One region of the Plantactinospora sp. WMMC1484 genome, then DNA from elsewhere that is predicted to be linked to it. Evidence: predicted binding sites of a transcription regulator. Region 1 holds the regulator's gene; the other holds the start of a gene.
What was found. The regulator HrcA, encoded in region 1, represses chaperone genes, less so after heat shock. The targets are predictions, from matches to a motif close to GGTTNGCACNCTCNNNNNGAGNGTGCNAACC.
Positions count from the first base shown of each region.

Region 1 (3,411 bases):
CATCGGCACCGTGACGCGGCAGTGCAGGTCGTCGCCCTTGCGGGAGTAGACGTCGTGCGGGCGCTCGTGGATCTCGACGTAGAGGTCGCCGGCCGTACCGCCACCGGGGCCGACCTCGCCCTGCTGGGCCAGGCGGATCCGCATGCCGTCCTCGACCCCGGCCGGGATCTTGACGGTCAGCGAGCGGCGGGTACGCACCCGGCCGTCCCCGGCACAGGTCGGGCAGGGGTGCGGGATGACGGTGCCGTAGCCCTGGCAGACGGTGCACGGCCGGGACGAGACGACCTGGCCGAGGAAGGTGCGCTGCACCGACTGCACCTCGCCGCGCCCGCCGCACGCCTCGCAGGTGGCGAGGTGGGTGCCGGGGGCGGTGCCGGCGCCGGAGCAGGTGGTGCAGAGCACGGCGGTGTCCACCGCGATCGGCGCCTCCACCCCGAACGCCGTCTCCGGCAGGTCGAGTTCGAGCCGAAGGATCGCGTCCGCGCCCGGCCTGGTCCGCGGGCGCGGCCCGCGGGAGCCGCCGGCGGCGCCGAAGAACGCGTCCATGATGTCCTGGAAGCCGACGAAGGGGCCACCGGCGCCACCCGGGCCGGCACCTGGCCCGGCACCGGGGGCCAGCGGGTCGCCGCCGAGGTCGACGATCTGCCGCTTCTGGTCGTCCGAAAGGACTTCGTACGCGGCGTTGATGTCCTTGAACTTCTCGTGTGCCTCCGGATCCGGATTCACGTCCGGGTGGTACCGCCGCGCCAGCTTGCGGTAGGCGCGCTTGATGTCGTCGTCGGAGGCGTCCCGGCTGATGCCGAGAATCCCGTAGTAGTCCTTGGCCACTGCGTTCCGTGTCCTCATGTCTGTCTCGCGTTACCGTCCGCCGGTCGTCGTCAGGTGAGTGCGGTGGTCTCGTCAGGTGAGCTTGGTGGTCACTGCGCCAGCACGTCGCCGACGTAGCGTGCCACGGCCCGCACCGTGGCGATGGTGCCCGGATAGTCCATCCGGGTGGGCCCCAACACGCCGAGCCCGCCGACGATGGTCGTACCCGGACCGTATCCGGTGCTGACCACCGAGGTGGCCCGAAGGTTGTCGATCTCGTTCTCGTCGCCGATCCGGACCTGGAGCGTGTTCGGCTCCACCTCGCCGATCAGCTTGAGCAGGATGACCTCCTCCTCGAGCGCCTCGAGGATCGGCCGCAGCGAACCCTGGAAGTCGAGCAGGCCACCCCGGGTGAGGTTGGCGGTGCCGGCCAGCGCGATCCGCTCCTCGTGCCGCTCGACCAGCGTCTCCAGCAGGACGGTGGCGAGCGTGGTCATCGCCGGGCAGAGCCCGGGGACCGCCTCGTCGACCAGGGCCTGGACCAGGGGCGGGGTCTCGGCGAGCTTCCGGCCGCCGAGCCGCTCGTTGATCAGCCGGCGCAGCTCGGTGACGTCGTCGGCGCTGATCGGCGTGGGCAGCTCGACCAGCCGCTGCTCCACCCGGCCGGTGTCGGCGATCATGACGAGCATCAGCCGGGTGGTGGAGATCGGCACCAGTTCCAGGTGCCGGACGGAGGAGCGGGCCAGGCTCGGGTACTGCACGACGGCGACCTGCCGGGTGAGCTGGGCGAGCAGCCGGACCGTACGGTGCACCACGTCGTCGAGGTCCACCGCACCGACCAGGAAACGCTCGATCGCCCGCCGCTCGGCCGGGGTCAGCGGCTTGACCCGGGAGAGCCGGTCCACGAAGAGGCGGTAACCACGGTCGGTGGGGACCCGGCCGGCACTGGTGTGCGGCTGCCGGATGTAGCCCTCCTCCTCCAGCACGGCCATGTCGTTGCGGACGGTGGCCGGCGAGACGCCGAGCTGGTGCCGCTCGACGAGGGCCTTGCTGCCGACCGGTTCCTGGGTGGCGACGTAGTCCTCCACGATCGCGCGCAGCACGTCGAGCTTGCGGTCGTCGAGACCCATCCTCACCTCCCTGCGACGTCCCGGCCCCGGCTGGGCGAAACGACCGGGGCGACCACGACGGTCGGGCCACGGAATCCCCTGGCACTCGACTGTAGCGAGTGCCAGTCTACGACCAAGACGTACCCGACGCGATGATCGTTTGGATGGGCTATCCGAACCCGGACAACAGGCTTGCCAGCACACCCTACCCCGGTCGACCTAGCAGGTACGGTCGGCTATTGTCCAGACTCGATCCGAGGGGTGGGTGGCGCCGCTTGTCCCCGCCCCCTACCGTGACCGCATGACTGAACCACCTCGCCCTCCTGGTGAGTACGGCGGCCAGCCCCACGACCCCACCGCCCCGATGTCTCCGGGCTCGTACTCGACGCCCGGCGAGGGATACCCGCCGCCGCCCTCGGCACCCCAGTACGGCGCATCCGACACTCCCCCGCCGACCTCCGGCGGCGGCACATACCCGACCTCCGGCGGCGGCTACCAGCAGCCCGGCGGCTACCCGCCGCCCGGCGGCTATCCCCCGCCCGGTGGCGGCTATCCGCCCCCCGGTGGCCAGCCCCCGGGCGGCGGCTACCCCGGTGCCGGCTACCCACCGCCCGGCAACCCGTACGGCGGCCAGGCCCCGGCCGGCTACGCCAACGACGACGAGAAGACCTGGGCCCTGATCGCCCACTTCGGCGGCATCGTGGTCGGCTTCCTCGCCGGTCTGGTCGCGCTGCTGGCCAAGGGCAACGAGTCACCGACCGTCCGCGCCCACGCGGTCGAGGCGCTCAACTTCCAGATCACCTGGGGCATCATCTCGATCGTCTCGTTGATCATCGGCATGTGCACGATCGTGCTGCTCTTCCTGCCGTTCATCGCCTGGGTGGTGGTGCTGGTCTTCTCGATCATCGCCGGCATGAAGGCGAACGAGGGTGTGCTGTACCGCTATCCGATGACCATCCGCATGGTCAAGTGAAGGAGGGGGCCCTTCTTATCGTTTTCTGTATAAGAAGGGCCCCCTCCTAACAAGTCAGGGCAGCACAAGTCAGGGCAGCAGCTCCCGGGCCACCGCGTCGGCGAGCAGCCGGCCCCGGAGGGTGAGCACGGCCCGCCCCGTCGCGTACGCGGACCCGTCCAGCAGGCCCGCCTCGTGGGACCGGGCCGCACCTGCCCGCCCCTGGTCGTCGAGGGTGGCCAGCGGCAGTCCGGTGGCGAGCCGGATCCGCAGCAGCACGTCCTCCACCCGCCGCTCCTGCGCCGACAGCACCTCCCGGGCCTGTCCCGGCGAGGAACCCGCGCCGAGCCGGGCGGCGTAGCTCGCCGGATGCTTCACGTTCCACCAGCGGACCCCGCCGACGTGGCTGTGCGCGCCCGGTCCGAGACCCCACCAGTCGCCGCCGGTCCAGTAGAGCAGGTTGTGCCGGCAGGCGGCGTCCGGCGTCCGGGCCCAGTTCGACACCTCGTACCAGGAGAAGCCGGCCGCGTGCAGCGCCGCCTC
Region 1 is NZ_CP186055.1:2,911,611-2,915,021, reverse strand. It holds gene dnaJ (molecular chaperone DnaJ) at 1-828, opposite strand, end outside; gene hrcA (heat-inducible transcriptional repressor HrcA) at 918-1,937, opposite strand; gene ACN28C_RS12920 (DUF4870 domain-containing protein) at 2,218-2,889, shown strand; gene hemW (radical SAM family heme chaperone HemW) at 2,959-3,411, opposite strand, start outside.

Region 2 (3,411 bases), 2.2 Mb from region 1:
GAGATCCGATCACCGCATGATCCATTAGGGGAAAGCGAGTCGGCGGCCCCGGCAGGCTATGTCGTCGCCGGAGCTCGGGCAGCTCCGACGCGACCGAAGTAAGGAAGTGCACCGTGGCGCAGGGCACCGTGAAGTGGTTCAACAGCGAAAAGGGCTACGGCTTCATTGCCGTCGATGGCGGGCAGGACGTCTTCGTCCACTTCTCCGCGATCGAGATGGACGGTTACAAGGCGCTTGACGACGGTCAGCGCGTCGAGTTCGAGATCGCCCAGGGCCAGAAGGGCCCACAGGCGGAAAAGGTCCGGGTCATCGCCTGAGCTGCCGGGCCACCGCCCGTAGCTCTCACGGACCTCTCCTTCTTCAATCACCCGGACGTTAGGCCCCACCCCGGACGGAGGCCGCCGGTACGACGCCCGTCGGATCCGGTGTGGCCGCGCGTCCGGGAGGGCACGTGCGGCCGGTTCTTTCCGGGGCAGAGGAATTCGATCCCTGATTTCCAGATCCCGAGCTTTCCGACCGCTTGGGATGCCCTTTGTCCCGCTTGGGATGCCCTTTGTCCGGGCTGTGCCCGACTACCGTGCGGCGTGCACGGATAGGTATGCGTGCGAATGGTCGCGTGCGGCGCTGCCATGTCACGGCGTGGCGCTCGCCTGCCTCTCACTCCGCCCCGCTGCTGACGCTCGGGTCCCCCGTCTGCCGGCGTGCCCGGGGTGCCTGCCGGCCTGCCCGGGGTGCCGGCCTGCCCGCGTGCCTGCCGGGTGCCCGTGGAGGGCCGGAGGGGCCGTGGAGTGCGGCCCGGGCACCGCGAGATGCCCGAACTCCCGGCTCGACTGGCCCAGCCGCTTGCACTCGGCAGGGGAGAGTGCTAAACAAGTGTTTGGCACTCGCACATCGTGAGTGCCAAAGGTCGGGGCGGTAGGGCCACGGTCGTGGACCTGTGCAAGCAGGTGCGCGGCACATGGCCGGTCGTCGCGGGCTGTCCGGCCCGGCCGACGGACGTCACTGTCGCACAGCGCGACGGAGTCGAGCCGGCACCTCGGTGCCGGCGACCCCGTCCGCCAGTGCCGTAGTGACGTCCGAAGGTGCGTAACCAGGCGGCACATCCGGGGCCGGCAAGGTTCCCGGTGGCCGCGAGTGTCCAGGAGGACAACGCCGTATGGCCAAGATGATCGCGTTCGACGAGGAGGCGCGCCGCGGCCTTGAGCGGGGCATGAACACCCTCGCCGACGCCGTGAAGGTGACGCTCGGCCCGAAGGGCCGCAACGTCGTACTCGAGAAGAAGTGGGGCGCTCCGACCATCACCAACGATGGTGTGAGCATCGCCAAGGAGATCGAACTCGAGGACCCGTACGAGAAGATCGGCGCGGAGCTGGTCAAGGAGGTCGCCAAGAAGACCGACGACGTTGCCGGTGACGGCACGACGACGGCGACCGTCCTCGCCCAGGCGCTGGTCCGCGAGGGCCTGCGCAACGTCGCGGCCGGCGCGAACCCGATGGCCCTGAAGCGGGGCATCGAGGCCGCGGTCGCGAACGTCTCGGAGGAGCTGAGCAAGCTCGCCAAGGACGTCGAGACCAAGGAGCAGATCGCCTCCACCGCCTCCATCTCGGCTGGGGACACCAGCGTCGGCGAGATTATCGCCGAGGCGATGGACAAGGTCGGCAAGGAAGGCGTCATCACCGTCGAGGAGAGCAACACCTTCGGGCTCGAGCTGGAGCTGACCGAGGGCATGCGCTTCGACAAGGGCTACATCTCGGGGTACTTCATGACCGACCCCGACCGGATGGAGGCCGTGCTCGACGACCCGTACATCCTGATCGTCAACAGCAAGATCTCGACGGTCAAGGACCTGCTGCCGATCCTCGAGAAGGTCATGCAGTCGGGTAAGCCGCTGGCCATCATCGCCGAGGACGTCGAGGGCGAGGCCCTGGCGACCCTGGTGGTCAACAAGGTCCGGGGCACCTTCAAGTCGGTCGCCGTCAAGGCTCCCGGCTTCGGTGACCGCCGCAAGGCCATGCTGGGCGACATCGCCATCCTGACCGGCGGCCAGCCGATCAGCGAGGAGGTCGGCCTCAAGCTGGACGCCGTCGGCCTCGACATGCTGGGCCGGGCCCGCAAGGTCGTGGTGACCAAGGACGAGACCACCATCGTCGACGGTGCCGGCGACGCCGACCAGATCAACGGCCGGGTGAACCAGATCCGCGCCGAGATCGAGAAGAGCGACTCCGACTACGACCGCGAGAAGCTGCAGGAGCGCCTGGCCAAGCTGGCCGGCGGTGTTGCGGTGATCAAGGTCGGCGCGGCCACCGAGGTCGAGCTGAAGGAGCGCAAGCACCGCATCGAGGACGCGGTGCGCAACGCGAAGGCCGCCGTCGAGGAGGGCATCGTCCCGGGTGGTGGCGTCGCGCTGGTGCAGGCCGGCAAGACCGCCTTCGACAAGCTGGACCTGGCCGGCGACGAGGCGACCGGTGCGCAGATCGTCAAGATCGCGCTGGACGCCCCGCTGCGGCAGATCGCCGTCAACGCCGGTCTCGAGGGCGGCGTCGTGGTCGAGAAGGTCCGCAACCTGGACGCCGGGCACGGCCTCAACGCGGCCAACGGTGAGTACGTCGACCTGCTCCAGGCCGGCATCATCGACCCGGCCAAGGTGACCCGGTCGGCGCTGCAGAACGCGTCGTCGATCGCGGCCCTGTTCCTGACCACCGAGGCTGTGGTGGCGGACAAGCCGGAGAAGACCCCGGCTGCCCCGGCTGCGCCGGGCGGCGGGGACATGGACTTCTGAGTCCACGCTCCACGTCGAAGGGGGCGGACCGCGTCAGCGGTCCGCCCCCTTCCTTCCTCGGGGCGCTGCGTGGCGTCGAGCCGGGCGATCAGGTACCACTGACCTATCTGCGGGACGGCCAGCCTCGGCAGACCTCGGTCACGCCGACCGCGGTGACCCGACAGCGTCCGCCCAGGGGCCGAGCGCCCGAGTGCCCGCCCAGGGGCCGAGCGCCCGAGTGCCCGAGTGCCCGCCCAGGGGCCGAGCGCCCGAGCGCCCGAGTGCCCGCCCAGGGGCCGGACGTTCGCTGTTCGTCGACGGCGGGCGGGTAGTGGCGAGGCTCTCCTGGAAGCAACCCGGAGGCGCCTAGCCCTGAGGGCGGCCTAGAGCCGCTTGCGGTAGAGGAAGAACACCCGCTCGATCCGCGCACCCGCGCTGGCCGCGTAGAACGGCACCGGGCCGACCCAGCCGATCTCGGCCCGCAGGTGTCCGGCCGCCCGCTGGTCGCGCAGGCACCGACGGAGCAGCACACCTCCGATTCCCATGCCCTGCGCGGCCGGGGCGGTGCCCATCGGCCCGAACCAGCTCGGCCGGGACGAGCCGTACGCGGCGAAGCCGAGCAACTCCGGTGTGCCGTCGGCAGTGGCCGTACG
Region 2 is NZ_CP186055.1:663,403-666,813, reverse strand. It holds gene ACN28C_RS02945 (cold-shock protein) at 114-317, shown strand; gene groL (chaperonin GroEL) at 1,157-2,779, shown strand; gene ACN28C_RS02935 (GNAT family N-acetyltransferase) at 3,142-3,411, opposite strand, start outside.
Region 2: the regulator HrcA is predicted to act here: its motif matches at 876-906, upstream of groL (chaperonin GroEL).